Regions from separate parts of the Helicovermis profundi genome, predicted to be linked through region 1. Evidence: riboswitches for the same ligand, from Rfam matches in the RefSeq annotation. Region 1 holds a riboswitch; the other holds the start of a gene.
What was found. Region 1 has a riboswitch for S-adenosylmethionine ahead of AACH12_RS09920 (homocysteine biosynthesis protein). Riboswitches for the same ligand answer to the same signal wherever they lie in the genome.
Positions count from the first base shown of each region.

Region 1 (11,208 bases):
TCATCTTTTTCATCAATTTCAAGTGGAATATCTGTTGTAATTACACCAATTCTAACTCTAGAGCCATATTTTTTTGTAGTAAGAATTCCGTTTCTTCCAAGACTACCAAGTCCCGCTTCTCTTGCTACTAAAGGAACTACAGAAAGAAAGTTTCCATCCATTTGATTTCTAGCATCATAGCCTAAATCTTGAATAAAATAACTACCAATCATACCAATAATGCCCGCATTAAGATAACCCTTTGTTACTTCAATTACCTCTTCAAGCATGGGAGCACGATTCATCATTTCCTTGTCCATTTCAACTAAAAAACAAATAGCATATTTATGTTTTTCTGTTACTTTTTTTCCATAAACTTCACTAGAACGACCTCTATACGAATAATAAAATTCATCCTTCATTTCACAAATTCCAACTTCTACAGCACCTAAATATTTTAGAAATTTCTTAATTCTTTTTGTAATTTCAATACTTTCTACAGGAGTTTCAATTTCTGATTTTTTACCAGAAGATAAATGCTTAATATCACCCAAGAATCTAAAAATAGTATCCGGAAACTTAGCATTAATAGGATGATAGGCCATTGTTCCTTCACCACAAATATTAGGTAATTCTCTAAGATAATCATCAAATTCCTTTTTATCAGGATTTCTAGAGTAATATTCATTATATTCATATGAACCCTTTCCATAAGTCATTCTTGAAAACATAATATCTCTTTCATCAAATTTTTTCATTTTCCCTCCTAAAAAAGTTCCTATTTTAAAAATAATACACTTTTTAAAATAAGAACTCAAGAATACTTTTGTACATAGAAGTAAAATTATATACTAACACGTATGTTTATATATGTTAGTTATGCCTTACGTCATACGTGAATCATGCATTCCCATACCTCTGCTTTTAAATTTCAAGGCAATGTATTTTCGTATATGTGAATGGCGCCTTACGCCCGATACGTGAAGCCATGAATTACCATGACTCTGCTTTTGAATTTCATGGCAATGTATTTTCGTATATGTGAATGGCGCCTTACGCCCGATACGTGAAGCTATGAATTACCATGACTCTGCTTTTGAATTTCATGGCAATGTATTTTCGTATATGTGAATGGCGCCTTACGTCGAAGACGTGAAGCCATGAATATATACGAAAATACTAATTTGTAACATTATTAAACATTTCAATTTGTGATTTATTTTTTTCATCAGTAATACTCTTATATCCATTATTAATAAAATATGAGTTTAATATTTTAAAATCGCTAACATCATTCATATTAATCATAATGCTTCGCTTGGGATTTTCTATTTTTTCAGTTGTAGGATTATAAATAGTTTGAACACCATTAAAAGTAATTCCTTTTACATTATCTAAAATATAAAGATTCTCTGTATCATTCTCATATATTCTTGAATCTTTAATCAAAATATTTTTTACATCCTTTAACTTAATAGGAACAATTGTAGAATCTGTTATCATTGATCCATCCATACTAATATTATCTGTTTTTTCTGCGTTAAGACCAATTAAGCCTGAACCAAATAAAAAAGAATCTGAAATATTAATATTGCTAGAATCTTTAATTCCAAAAACATCTCCTGAACACACATTATATAAATGTCCAACAATAAGATTATCAAAATTTAAATTTTTACTATTTTTTATATTAATAACTGTATCATATTCTGTCATAATAAATGCAGGTTTATCTCCTAGAGTCTTTATAGTTAAATTATTTCGTGATTCAAATTTTTCATTAAATACTTGTTCACCTGAATCATTATATGAGTATCCACCCAATATATGGTAAACTTTCGGATCTAAAATTAATGTTCTATCATCACCTAAATTTCTAACCAATTCATCAGAATTATGAATTCTAATTACTAAATTTTCATTTGCTGTTGAATTATTAAATTTTACAGTATCGTGCTTAATTTCCTTTTTAAATTTATCTAAAGAAGTTATATAGCTATTATATTTATTATATATTTTCTTAGCATTATCAAAAAACACACTATAATCCAAATCACCACTAATAATATTTTTTTCTACCAAATAATCTTTCATATCTTCTGTTATCAAATATAATTTTTTTGACAATAAACTTGGAATTTCTTTATATATACTGGTATATTTAGAAGTTGGATACGTTTCAATTAAATACTCGTACATAGAAATATTATTACTTGAAATGGCATAATCATAATAATATAATTCATTTTCATTTGAATTATTCGCCCAGTTCATAATTGCAAAAGGTCCACTTAAATTTAGTGCATAACTTTTTTCGTAATTAGTTATGCCATTTTTATAATCAAAAGCAGGATGATCTTCATTAAATTTTTCCCACATAATTAAATTATCAATTGCTTTATAGGAATATTCTGTTTGAACGTAAGTCCTATCCATATTTTGCGAAGCCGATTGTGAAGCAATCTCCTTATTTCTAAGTAATAAATACTCTAAAATATCTTCAGTAACATACTTGTTAACACTCGATATAATAAATCCCGGGTCTTCTTCAAAATAAACACCATCCATAGTATCTGATATTTTTATACCTGAACTTTCAAGCATGATAATCTTAGATTTTAGCAATGTATCGTTTATCTCAGATATTTCTTTAATAGTAATTGTATTATCATCGTTATAGTTTAAAATTTTATCTAAATCAGTATAGGAAAATAAATTAAAATCTGCATTTTGAATATACTTGTTATAATAGGCTAAAAATTCACTAAATACTTCATCATTAATAGAATCATACGATAATTTTTGAGAAACATCTTTATATGCATAAAGTGCCGTTTCAACACCTCTTAAATCAAAAATACCTAAATTATCTATAAGTTTACTATACTTTTCAATAGCTTTTTCTTTTAAGATATCTTCACTTAAATCTAAAGAATTATTTATCCAATCAGTGGTTTCTTTAATTAGCAAATCATAATATGAATTATCTTTCACAATGTAAGTATTATTAAAAATATCTTCACTATTTGTTTCTACAACAAATGTATTGTTTTTAATAACACTATTGGTAAATGCATCCCTAAAATTAAATAAATTATCAAGTTTATTTCCTTCAATTTTACAATTATAATATTTTATTGGATTTTCAGAATCATTGTTTGAAAAATTAGTATAAATATCCTCATTTGAATATTCACTATTATTTAAAAACTCAGTATTTACAAATCCTATATTTTTCGAATTATAGGCATTAACAACACCATCTATTATTGTATTATTTTCAAATTTTGAATTCGTAAATTCAATTTTATTAGAATTTTTTATTACTACTCCTGAATAAGAATTATCATGAATTACTGTTTTATCTATTTTAAAATTTTCAGAATCTTCAAAAGTAATACCAATCGTACCTGAACCAAATAAATTCAAATTATTTAATTCTACATTATCAGAATAATCAAAGTATAAAACTCCTCCAGAACATTCACCTTTATCTTCTGTGTGTCCCATAGTAATATTACTAATTTTAAGATTATCTACATCTTTAAAAGTTAAGACATTTGAATATCTTGGATTAATTAAAAATCTTGTGTTTTTTACATCCTCACCTATTAATGTTAAGTTATCAACTTTTCTAAATATAATTTGCTCACCATCATATGTAGATTCATATCTAATAAATTCATTATTAACTTTAACACTTAAAAGATCATAATCTCCGCTCTTAAGTTTTATTATTGCATTTGGTTTGATTGCATTAAGTAACTCTTCAGTTGTTGAAACTTCAACAGTATTTTTATTATTTTGTTCTACCTTATTGTCAATAATATCAACCGCTTCACTCTTATTAACATCAGTTACATCTGTTTTTTTACTATTATCATTTTTAGTACACCCACTTATAAAAATTGCTGTGAAAACTAATAGTAGTAATATTATTTTTTTATTCATAGTCCCTCCTGTTTTTTTTCAAATATTAAAGAAATAAAAACTCCCTCTGAAGTTTATAAATTCATTTATATATAATTAATTTTTACAAAAAATAAATTTAGTACACAAATTATTATATATTAATTGTGTACTAAACTCAGTAAATATTTTGAAATTGTAATTATATTTTAATTAAAGAATTAATATTCTAATCTAGTATATTTTTTCTAGAGAATACCCTATATCATTAAGAGATTCTATTATTTGCTTAATATGTTCATGACCACTAGTCTCACAGGTCACCTCAAGATGAACATTCATAAATCTATCTGTATTTTTAAATTGGTTATGATCAAGTCCAATAACATTTGCATTTAATTTAGCTAACCTATCAGCAATTCTAAGAAGTTCACCTGGCTTGTCAGGAAGCTGAACACTAAAACAGAAAAGCCTTCCTCTTGAAACTAAGCCTTTATTAATCATTGTTGAAACTGTTACTACGTCAATATTGCCACCACTTAAAAGACAAACTACTTTTTTATTCCAAACATTAAGCTTTTTAAGTGCTGCAAAAGGCAAACTACCCGCATTTTCTGATACAATTTTATGCTTTTCCATAAGAAGAAGGAATGCTTCCATAATTTCTCTATCACTGACAGTAATAATCTCATCAACATAATCTCTTATAATATCAAAAGTGATTACTCCAGGTTTTTTTACAGCAACTCCGTCTGCTATTGTGTCCACAAACGATAAATTAACGAGTTCATTTTTTCTAACTGATTCTTTCATTGCCATAGCACCTTCTGGCTCTACGCCAATTACTTTAATACTTGGATTAATTTCTTTTGCAGCCAGAGCAATTCCACTAATAAGTCCACCGCCTCCTACTGGCACTAATATATAATCAGTTTCTCTAAGTTCATCTAAAATTTCAAGACTTATTGTTCCCTGCCCTTCTATAACGTCCAAATCATCAAATGGATGAACAAACACATAATCATTTTCTTCTTGAAGTCGTTTTGCTTCTTCGTAAGCTTCATCATAACAGTCACCAAACAAAACAACTTTTGAACCATAATTTTTCGTAGCTTCAACCTTTATAATAGGTGTAGTTTTAGGCATTACAATAGTTGAAAGAACTCCAAGTTTAGTAGCCGCATATGCAACTCCCTGAGCATGATTGCCAGCAGATGATGCTATAACCCCTCTTTTTCTTTCTTCTTTAGTAAGTTTAGAAATTTTATTATATGCACCTCTGATTTTAAATGCACCTGTTCGTTGTAAATTCTCAGGTTTTATAAAAACCTCATTACCAGATTCTTTACTAAAAACTTCACTATAAATAAGTTTTGTCTCTTTAATCGTTCCCTCGAGATTTTTTGATGCATTTAAAAAATTGAGATAATCATAGTAATTTCTTTCTAATTTTAAAGCTCTTTGTTCCATTGTAATCCCTCCGTTTAAACTCTCTACATTTTTATATCTACATTTTTTATATTCAAATACTAGTCTCTATTTTTTTCTAGTATTATAATGAATTCATAATTTCTAAAACAAAAACAAAAATCCGTCCTTATATAAAGGACGGATATAATCCGCGGTACCACCTTAATTGCATAGCCACTCAGTTTTAGCTCTAACAAGCCTAAGCATAGTAACGATGCTAACCGTAAATTCTTACTAACTTTCAGAATTTCAACTCAAGAGTGATTAAAATTTTTGTTTTTATTAGCTTTCACCAAACGCTAACTCTCTAAAAAAAACGTACAAAATCTTCTTCTCTTTCAAAGTTTTTATTATTATTTTTAATATTTCTAAAATTCTAACAAATTCGTAAACTAATTGCAAGTGCTTTTCAAATAATAATTTATTTATATATGAATCCATGTAATTTTATATGTAAAAATCAAAAAAAATATTAAAATTGAAATTTACTGTTGACATTTTATAATTAAAGGCTATAATGAGTATTAATTAAATATTCATTCGAAAGAATGATCCTTATCAAGAGAGACGGAGGGGTCTGGCCCTATGAAGTCCGGCAACCTACATTATGTGTGGTGCTAATTCCAGCGGTTTTTACCGACAGATGAGATAATTTGTATATAACTCTATTCATCTGAATAGAGTTTTTTATTTATTATCTCATCAAGAGAGGCTGAGGGGTCTGGCCCTTTGAAGCCCGGCAACCTACATTATGTGTGGTGCTAATTCCAGCGGTTTTCCGGCAGATGAGTAAATATTACACTACATCTGTAGTGTATTTTTTTTACTAATTAGCCTAATATTACTATACTTAGGAGGCTTATCATGAATAAGAAAAGAACATTTAAAGACATTAATGAGAAAATTAAAAATGGGAACGTAGTTGTTGTTACTGCAGAGGAAATTATCGATATAGTTGACGAAAAAGGAATTGATGAAGCATTTGAACTTATAGATGTTGTTACTACTGCAACCTTTGGACCAATGTGTTCAACAGGAGCATTTTTAAATTTTGGACATTCTGACCCACCCATTAGACTAGAAAAATTAACTCTAAATAACGTTGAAGCATATGGCGGTCTTGCAGCTGTAGATACTTATATAGGAGCAACTGAGGAATCAAGTGATAAAGGCTATGAATACGGAGGAGCACATGTAATTAGAGATTTAATAGATGGGAAAATTGTAACACTTAACGCTTCAGCCAAAGGTACTGACTGTTATCCAAGAAAAACTCTTCATAGAGATATAAAACTGGAAGATCTTAACGAGGCATATTTATTTAATCCAAGAAATTGCTATCAAAACTATGCTGCAGCAATAAACACTACAGATGAACCTATATATACTTACATGGGAACTTTACTTCCTAATAAAGGAAATATAAATTACTCTACTGTAGGTGAACTTAGTCCACTTTTAAATGATCCATACCTTAAAACAATTGGACTTGGAACAAGAATTTTTATAGGTGGAACTACTGGATACATTGCTTGGAATGGCACTCAATTTAATACAAATGCCACTAGATATGAAAATGGAATAACTAAAACTCCTGGTGCAACACTTGCTTTAATTGGAAATTTAAAAGAAATGAGTACAGAATTTATTAATCCTGCCGTTTTTAAAAAGTATGGAACAAGCATAAACGTAGGCGTAGGTATCCCCATTCCAATTCTAGATAAAGAAATTTTAAGAGGATGTGCTATTAGAAATAGTCAAATAAAAACTAATATCGTGGATTATTCAGTAAAAAAATTATCAAAACCTGTTCTAACAAGCGTAACTTACGAAGAATTAAAATCAGGACAAATTGAACTCGATGGAAAATTAATTAAAACAGCTCCGCTTTCAAGCATGAAAAAAGCTAGGAAAATTGCATATATTTTAAAAGAACAAATTGAAAAAGGCGAATTTTTACTTCAAGAACCTATAAAAAATTTTGATTTAAATTCAACTGTGAAACCCCTTAAAAAGGAGGCAAAATAATGAAAACAAAACTGCATTTAAAATTCCCAGCGGAACTTACAGGATCACCTATAACTTATGACTTAATTAAAAAATTCGACTTAAAACTAAATATCCTAAAAGCTGAAATAGATTATAACTTAGTTGGAAATATTCTCTTTGAAATAGATGGGAAATCAAGTAATATAGCAAGTGCTATTGAATATCTTGAAAATAGAAATATTGAAAGTGATCTTATTCCAACTACTATTTTAATCGATAAAGAAAAATGCAATGAATGTGGACTTTGCACATCAGTTTGTAAAATTAAAGCATTATCAATTTCACCACCAAATTGGAATTTAGAATTTAACTCAAATAAATGTGTTGGATGTAATCACTGCATCGAAGTTTGTCCAACTAGAGCAATCTCTAATTTTTATTTTCCTGAAAACTATTAAGGTGTGATTAAAATGTATGAAGAAAGAACTTATAGAGAACTTGTAAATACAAATATCAATAAAACAACTCTAATAATTGATGAATCTGATCTTGATATTTACTATGATAAAGACCTAAATAATGCTGAAAACGAATTAAAAAGTATAAGAACTATACTGAAGAATCATATTAAAAACGAACCAAATTTTTTTAAAAGTTTAATTCCACTTAAAACAAATGAATCTGACCATCCTATTATAAAAAAAATGAAAAAAGCTTCAAATATAGCTAATGTAGGTCCTATGGCATCAGTTGCAGGAGCGATTTCTGAAACAGTTGGAAAATATTTATCGAAATACAATGAAGAAGTGATTATAGAAAACGGTGGAGATATTTATATAAATGCAAAGGAAGATAAGAATATTCTAATAAATGCAAGTAAGTCTCCACTCTCTAATAAACTCTATATTAAAATAAAAAAAGAACATTTCCCGCTCGGTATATGCACTTCTTCAGGAACAAAGGGACATTCATTAAGCTTTGGAAATGCTGATGCTGTTGTTGTTATTTCAAAGGATACATTTCTCTCAGATGCACTCGCTACGGCAATATGCAATAAAATTAAAACAAAAGATGATATTAATTTAGGTATTGATATTGCTAGAAATAATAAAAATGTATTAGGAATTATTATAATTATTGATAAATATCTTGGTGCCTGGGGAGATATTGAACTAAAGAAAATAAAGGAATGGTGAATAAATTGAAAATAAAAGATATGTTTAAAGAAAAAAGTCCCACGGTATCATTTGAAATATTTCCACCAAAGAGAGATTATCCAATCGATACAATTTATAAAACAATAGATGAACTTGCTATTTATAAACCAGATTTTATTAGTGTGACTTATGGAGCCGGCGGAAGCACTAAAGACCACACTATAGAAATTGCATCAAAAATTAAAAACGAATACAATATTGAGACAATAGCGCATTTAACATGTGTTACTTCTACAAAAGATAAAATACTTAGCACATTAGATGAACTAAAAGAAAATAATATTGAAAATATACTTGCACTTAGAGGCGATATTCCTGATTCATATAAAAATTTAAACAGCTGGACTCCTGAGTACAAATATGCACATGAGTTAATTACAGATATAAAAAATAACGGTGATTTTTCAATTGGAGGTGCTTGTTACCCAGAAGGACATATTGAATCTAAAAATAGAGTAAGTGACTTAAAATATTTAAAACAAAAAACTGATAAAGGACTTGATTTCTTAATAACACAGCTTTTCTTTGACAATAACTTATTCTATCAATTTAAAGAAAATCTTGAATTACTAGATATAAAAAAACCAGTAATAGCAGGAATACTTCCCGTAATAAATATAAAGCAAATAAAAAAGATTCAAGAACTTTCTGGGTGTAATCTTCCTCCAAAATTTATTAAAATCCTTAATAAATATGAACATTCACCAAAAGCTCTTGAAGAAGCTGGAATTGCATATGCAGTTGACCAAATAATAGACCTTATGTCAGATGGAGTGGACGGAATTCATATTTACACAATGAATAAACCATATATAACTAAAAAAATCATGAAAAGTATAAAAACAATTCGTTCAACACTAAATACAAATATATCCTAGCAATATATTTAAAAAGTTCTTTTATTATAAAACAAGAATTAAAATGAACCCTACCCTATTAAATTCATTTACATTTGGTATAATTAAAAAAATAATAAAAAGTGGTGAGAATATGATAAATAAAGATGAAGTTTTTAGGTACTTAGGTTATTCTAAAGATAAAAAAGATCTACTTACTAAAAATAAACTTGAGCAAATTGTAAACGAAATAGAAAAAGAAATAAAAGGAAAATATACATTCAAAGAGTATATTATAGAGACCAACACTAAAAATAAAGTTACACTGAAAAATTCATCTATTGTTTTAAGCGGAAAAGATATATCAAAGCATCTTATTGATTCAAAAAGAATAGTTATACTTGCAGTTACTCTTGGAATCGATGCAGAAAGATACATAATTAAAAAAAATTATTTATCTGCTCTCGATGGACTAATATCAGATGCCTGTATGTCTGATTTAACAGAATACTATGCAGATGAGTGCGAAAAACAAATCAAATCTACCATAAAGGCTAATGAAAAAACTACATTTAGGTATAGCCCTGGATATGGTGATTTACCACTAAACACTCAGAAAAATATAATTGAAGAACTTAATACTAATCGTATTATTGGCCTTAATATAACTGATTCGTATATACTTACACCAAGAAAATCAGTTATAGCTATCATTGGAATAGAAGATATAAATTCGAAAGTCAAAAAAAATCATCGATGCGGAGTAGATAACTGCAGAGAGTGCAAACTTTATAGTAGCTGTAATTTTAAAAAAGGATGTGTAATATGAGCATATTAAAAAAATTAGGTAAAGAATTAATTATATTTGATGGAGCAATGGGTACAATGCTTCAAGCAAATGGATTAAAAGTAGGTGCTATTCCAGAAGAATTAAATATTGAACACTCAGATATAATAATCAAAATTCATAAAGACTATATAGATGCAGGAGCAAATATTATAACTACAAATACTTTTGGAGCAAATAAATATAAACTTTCTTCATCGAAATATACGCTAGAAGAAATAATTAATTCTGCCGTTACTAATGCAAAAGAAGCAAGCAAAAACTCTGATTCATTAATTGCTTTTGATATTGGACCAGTTGGAAAAATGATGAAACCAATAGGCAACATGGACTTTGAAAGCGCCTATAACTATTTTAAAGATCAAGTTGTAATAGCATCAAAGCTTGAAGTAGATATTTTCCTTATAGAAACAATGAGTGATATTGGAGAAATGAGAGCAGCTGTACTTGCAGTAAAAGAAAACTCTAACTTACCAGTATTTGCAACAATGACATTTAATAACGATGAAAGGACAGTCACTGGAACTGATCCTGAAAATATGGTACTTATATTAGAATCAATTGGAGTAGATGCACTTGGTGTAAATTGTTCACTTGGACCAAATGAACTAAAACCAATAGTAAAAAGAATACTTGAATTTTCAAAAACACCAGTAATAGTACAGGCAAATGCTGGACTTCCAAGTAAAACAAATGGATTTACAACATTCTCTATTAATTCTATAGACTATAGTAAAGTAATAAGGGAATTTGTAGAATCAGGAGTTGCAGTTATTGGTGGATGCTGCGGAACTAATCCTAACTATGTAAAAGAATTTTCAAAATTAAAACCACTTTATAAAAAAAATACTAATTATAATAAAGAAGATTTTGTTTGTACTTCAATCAAAAGAGTTCCGCTAAATAATAAAATTACAATTATAGGTGAAAGAATTAACCCCTCTGGAAACAAAAAATTAAA
Region 1 covers NZ_AP028654.1:2,203,005-2,214,212, forward strand. The annotation lists gene AACH12_RS09905 (4Fe-4S dicluster domain-containing protein) at 1-737, opposite strand, end outside; gene AACH12_RS09910 (right-handed parallel beta-helix repeat-containing protein) at 1,159-3,930, opposite strand; gene ilvA (threonine ammonia-lyase) at 4,123-5,358, opposite strand; T-box leader at 5,490-5,709, opposite strand; SAM riboswitch class I at 5,911-6,008, shown strand; SAM riboswitch class I at 6,055-6,150, shown strand; gene AACH12_RS09920 (homocysteine biosynthesis protein) at 6,223-7,386, shown strand; gene AACH12_RS09925 (NIL domain-containing protein) at 7,386-7,805, shown strand; gene AACH12_RS09930 (UPF0280 family protein) at 7,818-8,543, shown strand; gene metF (methylenetetrahydrofolate reductase [NAD(P)H]) at 8,549-9,442, shown strand; gene AACH12_RS09940 (vitamin B12 dependent-methionine synthase activation domain-containing protein) at 9,555-10,229, shown strand; gene AACH12_RS09945 (homocysteine S-methyltransferase family protein) at 10,226-11,208, shown strand, end outside.

Region 2 (11,208 bases), 650 kb from region 1:
CCTGCATTAGTTAAATCTTGATCTTCTTTTCCTTCTTCAGGTTTTGGTCCAAGTCCAACTAAACCGTTTTCTGATTGAAAAATAACATCTTCGTCTTTAGGAACATAATCTGCAACCATCGTTGGAAGCCCTATACCTAAATTCACTAGATTTCCAGGTTTAAATTCTTTTGCAATTCTTTTTGCAATAATTTCTTTTATTGTATTCATTATTTATTACCTCCTACAATGTAATTCACAAAAATTGATGGTGTAACAACATCATTAGGATCAATTTCACCAATTTCCACTACTTCTTCAGCTTCAACTACCACAGTTTCAGCTGCCATTGCCATAAGAGGATTAAAGTTTCTAGTAGTTGCATTATAAAAAACATTTCCTTTTTTATCTACTTTACTTCCGAAAATTAATGCTATATCAGCTTTTAAAGGAAGTTCAAGCAAGTATTCTTTTCCATTAACAGTAATTTTTTCTTTTCCTTCTTCAACGACTGTTCCAAGTCCTGTTGGAGTTAAAAAACCGCCAAGTCCCGTTCCACCTGAACGTACTTGTTCAGCTAAAGTTCCTTGTGGTACCAATTCAACTTCGATTTCTCCAGCATTAAGCTGTCTTCCAGTTTCTCTGTTTGTACCAATGTGAGAAACAATTGCTTTTTTTACCTGACCTGAAACAATTAATTTACCTACTCCTTTTTTTTCAAAAGCAGTGTCATTAGCTATTAATACAAGATTTTTAACTTTGCTTTCAACTAACTTGTCAATTAATTTTTCCGGTGTACCACACCCTAAAAATCCACCTACCATAATTGTCATACCATCTTTAATATGACTTATAGCTTCATCGAATGAAATTTGTTTCATTTTTTAGCCCCCTGTTTAACGTGCATTTATTTTTTTTTGCACAAATTTATTACCTCATTACTATCATACACGAAAAAAGGAAAAAGAGAAAATAAAAAAATGAAAAAAACAATAAGTTTTTTTCATTTTTTAACATATTTAATCAATAGAATAAATCATCTTTTTTATTACTAAATTTGTTTCTTCACTAAGGTCCACTTCTGTGTAGTTTATTCCATAAATCGATTTATTAATAATTCTTATTTTGGGCCTTAAAGGAAGTTGTTTTGGAACAAAATCTACAACTGCTTTTTCCCCTGTATTTAACTCAATTAATGACCCTGCAGGAAAAGGATTAATTTTTTTTATAAACTCATTCACAATTTCAAATTTAAAATGTCTGTCTGCAACTCCCATAATGTATTCAATAGCTTCACTAGGAGTAGAAGCTCTTTTATATGGCTTGTCAGAAACCATAGCATCATAAATATCAGAAAGCCCAACTATTTGAGATAATATGCTAACATTACTTCCTTTAGTCCTACTTGGATAACCACTACCATCTATATGTTCATGATGTTGAAAAACAATTGATTTAGTATGCGAGCTAATAAACGGTAAGTCTTTTAAAAGTTCATAGCCTCTTTTAGGATGCATAATAATCATCTTTTGTTCATCAATTGTTAATTTTTCAGTTTTATTTACAACAGCTTTAGGAATAAGTGCTAGTCCAATATCATGGTAAATAGCACCAATAAATAAATCTTTTAACTGATCTCGTTTTAATTTTAAAGACCAACCTAGTAATACAGAAAGAAGAGCTGTGTTAAAGGAAGAGGTATATAAATAGTTGTCAGTTTTTTTTATATCAACATATTCAATTTGATCATTTCTAACTGATGAAACTTCATATAAAATATCATCACTAAGTTCATATATTTTTTTATGAATGTCAATAAAACTTACCCTTTTAGAAACAGCATCAAAAAGTTCTTTAACAAGAAGATTTCCCCTTTGCCTAAGTTGCTGACTAATGACTGAATTAACTTCATAATCACTATGTTCATCTATAATATATACAGTAAAAATATTCTGGTCTTCAATTTGCTTAACTAATTCTTTAGTAAGTATAGCTCCATATCTAACCAAAACACCACTATTTAAAGTGTATAATGTTTCGCCGAGCTTATGAGTTTCTTTAACATATGAAGTAGGTATTGCTCTCATATAATCACCCCTAGTGTAATGTGATTGTACACACACGAATAAATTATCCCTTTGTAAATGTTATTGATTTTTACCTTGTTATTAATTATTATTTTTTTGAACTTTTAATTATTTCTTTGTCCATAGCATTAATAAATTTATTAAAAACATAAATGTATTCATTTTTAATATTTTCAAATATTAAAATAGCACTTTCTTCATCATAAGTGTGAACTGTCTTATTTCTATCTTGAAGCATCTTTAACCACACTTGTGCGTCTTCTATTAATCCTACTTTATATGATTCTTTTATGGCAGTCCTTGGAGAAGTACCTTCTGCAATTCCATTATATTCAAGATACACTTTCATTAATTTCCACGACATTTCGTAGACAAATTCAAATCTTTGTATACTCGCATCTAGAACTATATCATCTTCAATATAATTTCTATGAATACTCTCATCCAATTTTAAATAAGCCTTTTTTAAATCATGTAGTTTATCTTTTATTTTTTCTAATAAAACCATAATTTCTCCTTCATTATTTAAAAAATATAAAATTACTCCATCATTATCTATATTATTTTTGAATTTTTGATTCATTATCTTATTATAATCTACGACATCAATTTTATATATTATATCAATTTTTTCTAATTGTTCACATATTTCATATATTTTTTCGCTGTTTTTTCTAAAAATTAGCGCAATATCAATATCTGATGTGTTTTTATAATCTCCACGAGCACGAGATCCGAACAGGATAACTTTTTCTAATACATTTGTATACTCCTTAAACACATTTATGATTTCAAAAAATTCTTTTTTAAACATTCCGTATTTTTCCATAAAAACCTCTTTCTCAAACTCTATTCATCTTTATTATAGAATATTATTCATAATGAGTCCACATAGGAATTATTTTAATCTAAAATTTCGTACAAAAAAGAACTTACTTTAAGCAATAACTTAAAAGTAAGTTCTTTTTGTTCTCTCTGTTTTATAAATTAGCTTCTTTTCTAAGAAGTTCAGCTTTATCTGTTTTCTCCCAAGGTAAATCTAAATCATCTCGTCCAAAATGTCCATATGCCGCAGTTTGTTTATAAATTGGTCTTCTTAAATCAAGATCGCGTATTATTGCAGCAGGTCTTAAGTCAAAATGTTTTCTAACCAACTCTTCAATTTTTTCTTCATCTATTTTGGCAGTTCCAAAAGTTTCAACAAGTAAAGAAACTGGATGAGCAACACCAATTGCGTATGCAAGTTCTATTTCACATTTATCTGCAAGTCCAGCAGCCACAATATTCTTTGCAACATATCTTGCTGCATATGCTGCTGATCTATCTACTTTTGTAGGATCTTTTCCTGAAAAAGCTCCCCCACCATGTCTAGAATATCCACCATAAGTGTCAACTATAATTTTACGGCCAGTAAGTCCAGCGTCACCATGAGGTCCTCCAATAACAAATCTTCCTGTTGGATTAATAAAATATTTAGTATTTTCATCGAGTAAATTCGCATCTACTACAGGAAGAACAACTAATCTCTTTAAATCCTCTTCAATTTGTTCTCTAGTAACATCAGGATCGTGCTGAGTTGATATTACTATAGTATCTACTCTAACTGGTTTATCATCAATATATTCAACCGTAACTTGTGTTTTTCCATCTGGTCTTAAATATTTAAGCCTTCCTTCTTTTCTTACATCAGAAAGTTTTTTAGCAAGTTTATGCGATAATGCTATTGGAAGAGGCATTAATTCTTTAGTTTCATTACATGCAAATCCAAACATTAATCCTTGGTCTCCTGCTCCTATAGCTTCAATGTCATCCATTTGTCCTTCTTTACTTTCAAGTGCTTCATTTACACCCATAGCAATATCTGTTGATTGTTCGTCAAGTGCAACAAGTACTGCGCAAGTTGCAGCATCAAAACCATATTTCGCTCTGTTATAGCCAATTTCATCAACTGTTTTTCTAACAACTTTTTGAATATTTATATAACACGACGTACTAATTTCGCCAGAAACTAAAACTAATCCTGTAGTAACTGACGTTTCGCATGCAACTCTAGCAGATGGATCTTCTGTATAAATAGCATCTAGTATTGAATCTGATATCTGATCGCACATTTTATCTGGGTGGCCTTCTGTAACCGACTCAGATGTAAATAGTCTTTTTCTCATTTCTTCCTCCTCCACTTTAAAAACAAATATATATTATCATTTGAATACCCATATTTAATAATTTTAAATATAAATTTCACCCTTTTTTAAACCATTTTGACTCAAAAAACATTTAAACCCTTCTTCAAAGACAAAGAGGGGTTAATTACTACTTTCCTCATCTCTCAGATTTCTCTGTAGGATTTAGCACCGGCTTTATAAAAGTGGTTGCTGGACTTCATCGGGCCTATTCCCTCCGTCACTCTAAATAAGGTATATTCAATTCTAGCATAGTCAATATATCACAAAACATAAACTAGTGCAAGAAAATTTTATCGACTTTTTAAAATACTTTATCTAGAAAAAAGTTTCTTTACTGCAACAAAACATAAATGAATTTCTAAGATTCAGAGGGAGTTTTTACTCCCACTGAATCTTAGAAAACATAATCCAAGGCCTTTTTAGAGTTCTTTATCTCCCACTTTTTTAAGAAGTGGGGGTATTAGAACTCTTAGGCATCGGATAAATTATTTATATTCCAACAAATTCTTTGAATTTTTTTATTTGACTTCTTGATACTGGTACCTTTTCATCTAGATATTTTACTTTAACCATATAAGTATTATTAAACCACGGTTCAATAGTTTCTATATAATCAATATTTAATATATAACTCCTATGTGTTCTAAAAAAATCTGTATTTGTAAGCTTTGATTCTAATTGACTTAATGTTCCACTATAATTATATTCTTTATTTCTTGTAAAAATAATGGTGTTTTTTCCTTCTACTTTAGCATAAATAATTGAATCAATATCAAGAGGCATATATACACCGTTTTGCTCAAGACAAATTCTTGAAGATGTATTTAAGTCATTAAACAATATCTTATTATTTATAAGAGGATCAACTAAGTTAATTCTATTATGTTTAATTTTTTCAATTGTATTTTCAAGCCTTAATGCAGAAATAGGCTTGAGTAAATAATCAAGAGCGTTAACTTCAAAAGCATTTATTGCATATTCATTGTATGCTGTGACAAAAATAATAAGTGGTGGATTATCAAAACTAGATAACTTTGAAGCAACAACTATTCCACTAATTCTTGGCATATCTATATCTAAAAAAACTACATCTATATTTTTCTCTTTAGCAATATTTAAACATTCAATACCGTTATCAGCTTCACCAATTAATTCAAAATCATTAAAATCTCCTAACAAAAATTTAAGTTCATCTCTTGCAGGCTTCTCATCATCGACAATTAAATATTTAATCACAAAATCACTCCTTAGTAATTTTTTTACTTAAGTTTGGTATAATAAAACTTACACTTGTACCAATATTTTCTTTACTCTCTAAGTTTAAACCATATTGTTTCCCGTATTTCATCATTAATCTTGAATTTACATTTGAAAGTCCAATTGAATTACCTTTTTTCTCATGTAAAATACTGTTCAACTTATATTTTTTTATACCAACACCATTATCTTTAACTGTAATTGTAGTTCCCTCAATAGAATTTCTAACAAAAATCTCTACCTCTCCGCCATTTATTTTTTCAAATATACCATGTTTAATTGCATTTTCAACTAATGGCTGTATTAGTAGTGGAGGTATCATACATTCAACATCTTCGTCAACTTCACATTTTACAGATAGTTTATCTCCAAACCTTGCTTTCTCAATTTCAACATAATTCATAACCGTATTTATCTCTTTTCTAATATCAATATCATCATTTTTCCCAAGCATATTATTTCTAAAATATTCACCTAAATTAAGTAAAGTTTCTCTCGCTTTATCTGGATCAGTTCTTGTAAATGATACTATTGTGTTAATCGCATTAAATAAAAAATGAGGGTTAATCTGTGCTTGAAGAGAACGAAGTTCTGATTTAGCAAGTAGTTCTTCTTGTTTTGAAATTTTACTTAAAGCAAGTTGTGTTGCGAAGAGAGAAGCCAAGCCGTTTGCTAGCTCAACATCAAAAGTATTAATAGCATTTTGTCTTTTTTTATAAAGTTTTAAAGTTCCAATCACTTCATCTTCTTCTTTTAATGGTACAATTACTGCAGATTTTAATTTTGTTTTTGTCCTTAAACACTCTAAGCCTTTATTAGAATTTAATACTATATACTTTCCACTTTCAATCACTTCTTTAGTAGCACTATTTTTTATAGGTTTAATTCCATTTTGATCAATTACATTGTCTCCAATTGCAGCAATTCTGTTTTCTCTATTTGTTATAGCCACAGCTGAAATAGAAATAGAATTATAAATAAGTTCTACAGTTTTTTTTGCTGTTTTTTCATCAAGACCATTTCTTAGATACTTTAGTGTTTTTTTAGCAATTTTTAATACTGTTTGTGCTTGATGAGCTGCTATGGCTTCTTGTTCCTTATAAATTGATTCAATAAAAGCTATAAAAAGAGCTATTCCAAGTGAATTAGAAAACATCATAGGAAAAGCAATTATCTTAACTAAATCAAAAGCTTCTACAAATGGACGAGCTATAATTAAAACTAATATCATATGCATAAATTCACTAACTAGACCAACTGAAAACCCAAATACCCATTTATTTGATGACTTATAAAAATACTTAGATAAGAGTCCTGCTATTATACCCTCTAAAAGTGTTGAAAGTGCACAAGGAAGTGATGTAAAACCATTAATATCTATTAAAAACCTGTGTGTACCTGCTATAAGTCCCGCTAGTAGTCCAACTATTGGTCCACCAAAAAAACCACCTACTGCCGGTCCTATTATCCTTGCATTTACAATCGCTCCATTTATATGAATGCCAAAATAAGTACCTAAAATTCCTATCATGCCGAAAAAAATACCTGAAAGTAAAATTTCTTTTTTATTATATTTATCTTTAGTAATAAATCCTTTAAAAAACCTAAATTTAGTTATAACTGCCGTTAGAAGAATAATCATACCAAGTTTATTAAGCATTTCAAAAAATAGTGAAATCATACTGTTCACCTCATCTACATATTTTTATACTACTATAATATCATATTTTTTCTATCACCATATTATAAGTTTTTTACTTAACGCACTAAGACTTAATACTATTGTAATAGATATGTAACTTTGATTTATAAATTATTAAGTATAATATAATTAAAAAATCAATTTACAACGGAGGCATAAATGAAAAAATATATTCTAATAATAGTATTAATTTTATCAACTCAAATAACAAGTTTTGCAGATTATTCTACTATTTACACAAGTTCTAATAAAGAAATTTTATCAAATGGTATTACATACGAAAAAAAATCTATATTTACCGACAAAGGGTGGATAAATCTAAATATTATGTATGCTGATTTAAATGATAAAAATACCTATGCAGATGTCTTGTTTAATAGTGGGGACATAACACTTAGAAAGCCTTTATCTTCTTTATCTTTAAAAGAAAATTTAGTAAGCTCTATTAATGGCGATTTTTTTGATTCTTCTTCAAAATCTACTCTTGGAACAATTTTAAGTAATAACAAATTGATTTCTACAGGTATTCATGACGGAAAATTTGCATCTTTTAATATATCAAAAGACGGAATCCCATTTCTTGAAAACTGGAAAACTGCTGGAATAAAACTAACAAATGAAAACAGTAATACTCTTATGATAGAGTATAAAAACAAACCTTACCTTGAATATAATAGGGCTATTATTTTTGATAAAAACTGGAGAGATTACTCTTATGGAAATACTCTGGATAAAGACATAATTGAAATTGTAATAAAAGACGATGTAATTACTGATATTAGAAAAAATCTAGAGAAAATAAAAATTCCCGATAAGGGATACGTAATATCTGCGGTAGGTAGAAAAATTAGTGAAATAGAAAAAAACTTTTCACTAGGTGATAAAATTTCTATAAACTATGATGATAATTTTTCAAATATAAAAACGTCTATAGGTGGCGGTGCAATTATAGTTAAAAACGGTCAACTCGAAACAAATTTATCCCTATCAATTAAAGGAAGTCATCCTAGAACTGCAATAGGAATAACAAAGGACAGAAAAAAATTAATTCTTGTACAAATTGATGGTAGAAAATCTTTTAATCCCGGTGTGAGTGAAAATGAACTTTCAAATATTATGATTTCACTTGGTGCATATAACGCAATAAATATGGATGGCGGAGGTTCTTCAGAAATGCTTATAAAGCGTTCTCCTCTAAGCGATATATCTATTGTAAATACACCATCAGACGGAAATGAAAGAAAAATATTTACCGGACTTGGCATTTTTGATAATTCACCAAAAGAAGACATTAGTAAACTAGTAAGCAATTTAAATGATAATTTAATCTTAAATATTCCTTCAAGTATAAAAATATGGGCAGAAGACGTAAATCACCATAGATATGAACTAGATAAAAATGATATATCTATTACAATCAGTGGTATTAAGGCAAATATTACAAATGATAGTGTGACTCCAACAAGCGAAGGAGATGGTGTTTTAACCATTAAATATAAAGATTTAATTCTTTCCAAACAAGTTCACTCTAGCGATGATATAGTCGATTTAAAAATTAATAACAACATTCTTTTTTTAGATCCTAATGAAACTTTTAAATTTAATATTTCTGCAATTGATTCTAGTGGACATTCTTATATACTAAATAATAAAAACTTGTTTTTTACATTAAATGGAGATATCGGAACCATTGATACTTTAGGAACCTTAAGCGCAAGCCATGAAAAAACAAAAGGTATAATTAGAATATCATTTAATAACATAGATAAATATATCCCCGTTGTAATAGGTAATGATTCAATTTTGCTTGATGATTTTGAAGATGATAAGTCCCTAATAAATTTCATTTCTTATCCAGAAAATAGTAAAGGATACTTAAAAAAAATTAAATTTAGCTATAATAATTCTTTCGGATATGCTCTTAATTATGATTTTACTTATACAAATAAGACGAGAGCGGCTTACCTTAATTATAAAGAGCCTATTACTTTACCCGAAAATACTAAAAAAATCGGCCTTTGGGTATTTGGAAATTATGGTAATAGCCATTGGTTAAGAGCTAAACTTTCAGATGAAACTGGAAAAATGTATAATATAACTTTTGAAAAAAATGTGAATTGGAAGGGTTGGAAATATGTCGAAGCTTTGCTTCCCAAAAACATTGAGTCGCCTGCAAAAGTTGAAAGAATATATTTAGTAGAAGATAATTCAAGTTTAAGAGATCAAAACATAATCGTTATTGATGACTTAAGCGCTATTTTAAATCCAACCATCGATTTTGAAATTCCAAAAGATAAGACCAATTATAAAAGTTACAAATTTAATGATGCTTCTAGCTCGCTTATTAATGAAAAAAACAATTTATTAAGCTCTATAAATGTTAATAAAAATAATGATATATATATCAATAAAACTATGGGAAATATTAGATATATTCATATTATTAATTCTAATGGATCAATAAGAGAAAATGGATATGGTCAGTGGCTTGATTTGATTAATTTAGAAGAAAATATAAAAGAAAAAGGGTTGATTATTGACTTTTCAGATCAATTAAAATTCAAAGATCCAAATGAAGAAATTCTTTTTTATAAAACTTTAAAAAATATTAAAAAATCTAATAATATTTCAATACTACTAATAAGATAAGAAGAAGAGAAAAGCATATTAGCTGATTCATCTAGCTCTTAGATGATCATCTAGTATGCTTTTTTTGTTTTACATAACCAATCCCAAAATAATTGGTATTGTTATAACAGAAAACAATGTTGAAATAAAGGTTGCTTTTGAAGCTAATTTAAAATCATTGTCATATCTTGAAGCTAATATTGATGTGTTAGCAGCAGCTGGCATTGCAGTCATTAGAACTGGAATTGTTAGTAAATATCCACTAAATCCAAATAATTTTAAAACAAAAAGTACTGTAAGGGGAAGTACTATTAATCTAAAAATAGAAAGAACTATGCAGCTAATATCTGTAATAATTTCTTTATAATGAACATCAGCTAATATAAATCCTATAAACATCATAGATAATGGTGTTGTTGTAGAACCAATTAGTTTTAGCGTTTTATAAATTGGCGTAGGTAAGTTTAGTGAAAATAAAAATAATATAAATCCAATTATAAGTGCTACAAGACCAGGATTTAATATAGATCTTTTTCCTACACCTTTATCAGAACCCCTTGTCATAAGGTAAACACCATAGGTCCATGTTAATACATTAAACGCTAAATTATAAATTGCAGCATAAAAAACTCCAATATCACCAAGTGCAATACTTACAACAGGATAACCCATATAGCCTACGTTAGCAAAAATCAAGATATATTCAAACACATCTTTTTTTCTTCCATTTGCTTTAGTAACTTTTGTATATATTTTAGAAAAAATAATTGCAAATAAATATACCGCATATGAAATCCCAACTATATATGCACTATTTTTAAGTATTTCTGGAGTAAATTTTTGATTCATCGATGTAATTATAAAGGCTGGAAGTGTAACGTTTATTACTAAACTACTTATTTCTTTATTGATATTATTGGTAACAACTTTTAATTTTTTTATAACAAACCCTGATATTATTAATAAAAATAGTAGCATTATTTGATTAGATATAAGCGAAAACTGTGGATTCATTTTTAAACCTCATTTTTATAAATTATTTTAATTTTAATTCATCTTAAATATTATAACAAAATTTTATGAATATACAACGAAAAAAGCATTAACCACTCGAAGTAGTAAATGCTTTTTTTGTCTTCTAATTATTAACTCCAGCAAGTTCTAAAATAAATGATTTAACATGGTCTAATTTTTCACTGAGTTTTTCTTTTTCTTTCTCAACAATTGAGAAATAAAATTTTATCTTTGGTTCTGTACCTGATGGACGAATAGCTAGCCATGATCCATCTTTTAAAATAAATTTAAGTACATTTGATTTTGGAAGCGTTGTATGGTCAAATTTATAATCGATAAATTCATTAACTCTAAAA
Region 2 covers NZ_AP028654.1:2,849,192-2,860,399, forward strand. The annotation lists gene AACH12_RS13050 (3-oxoacid CoA-transferase subunit B) at 1-209, opposite strand, end outside; gene atoD (acetate CoA-transferase subunit alpha) at 209-859, opposite strand; gene AACH12_RS13060 (HD-GYP domain-containing protein) at 998-2,065, opposite strand; gene AACH12_RS13065 (HI0074 family nucleotidyltransferase substrate-binding subunit) at 2,154-2,894, opposite strand; gene metK (methionine adenosyltransferase) at 3,046-4,230, opposite strand; SAM riboswitch class I at 4,385-4,484, opposite strand; gene AACH12_RS13075 (LytR/AlgR family response regulator transcription factor) at 4,741-5,487, opposite strand; gene AACH12_RS13080 (LytS/YhcK type 5TM receptor domain-containing protein) at 5,492-7,189, opposite strand; gene AACH12_RS13085 (phosphodiester glycosidase family protein) at 7,370-9,859, shown strand; gene AACH12_RS13090 (AEC family transporter) at 9,929-10,852, opposite strand; gene AACH12_RS13095 (phospho-sugar mutase) at 10,977-11,208, opposite strand, start outside.
Region 2: it holds a riboswitch for S-adenosylmethionine, as region 1 does, so the genes downstream of both, metK (methionine adenosyltransferase) here and AACH12_RS09920 (homocysteine biosynthesis protein) in region 1, are expected to answer to the same signal.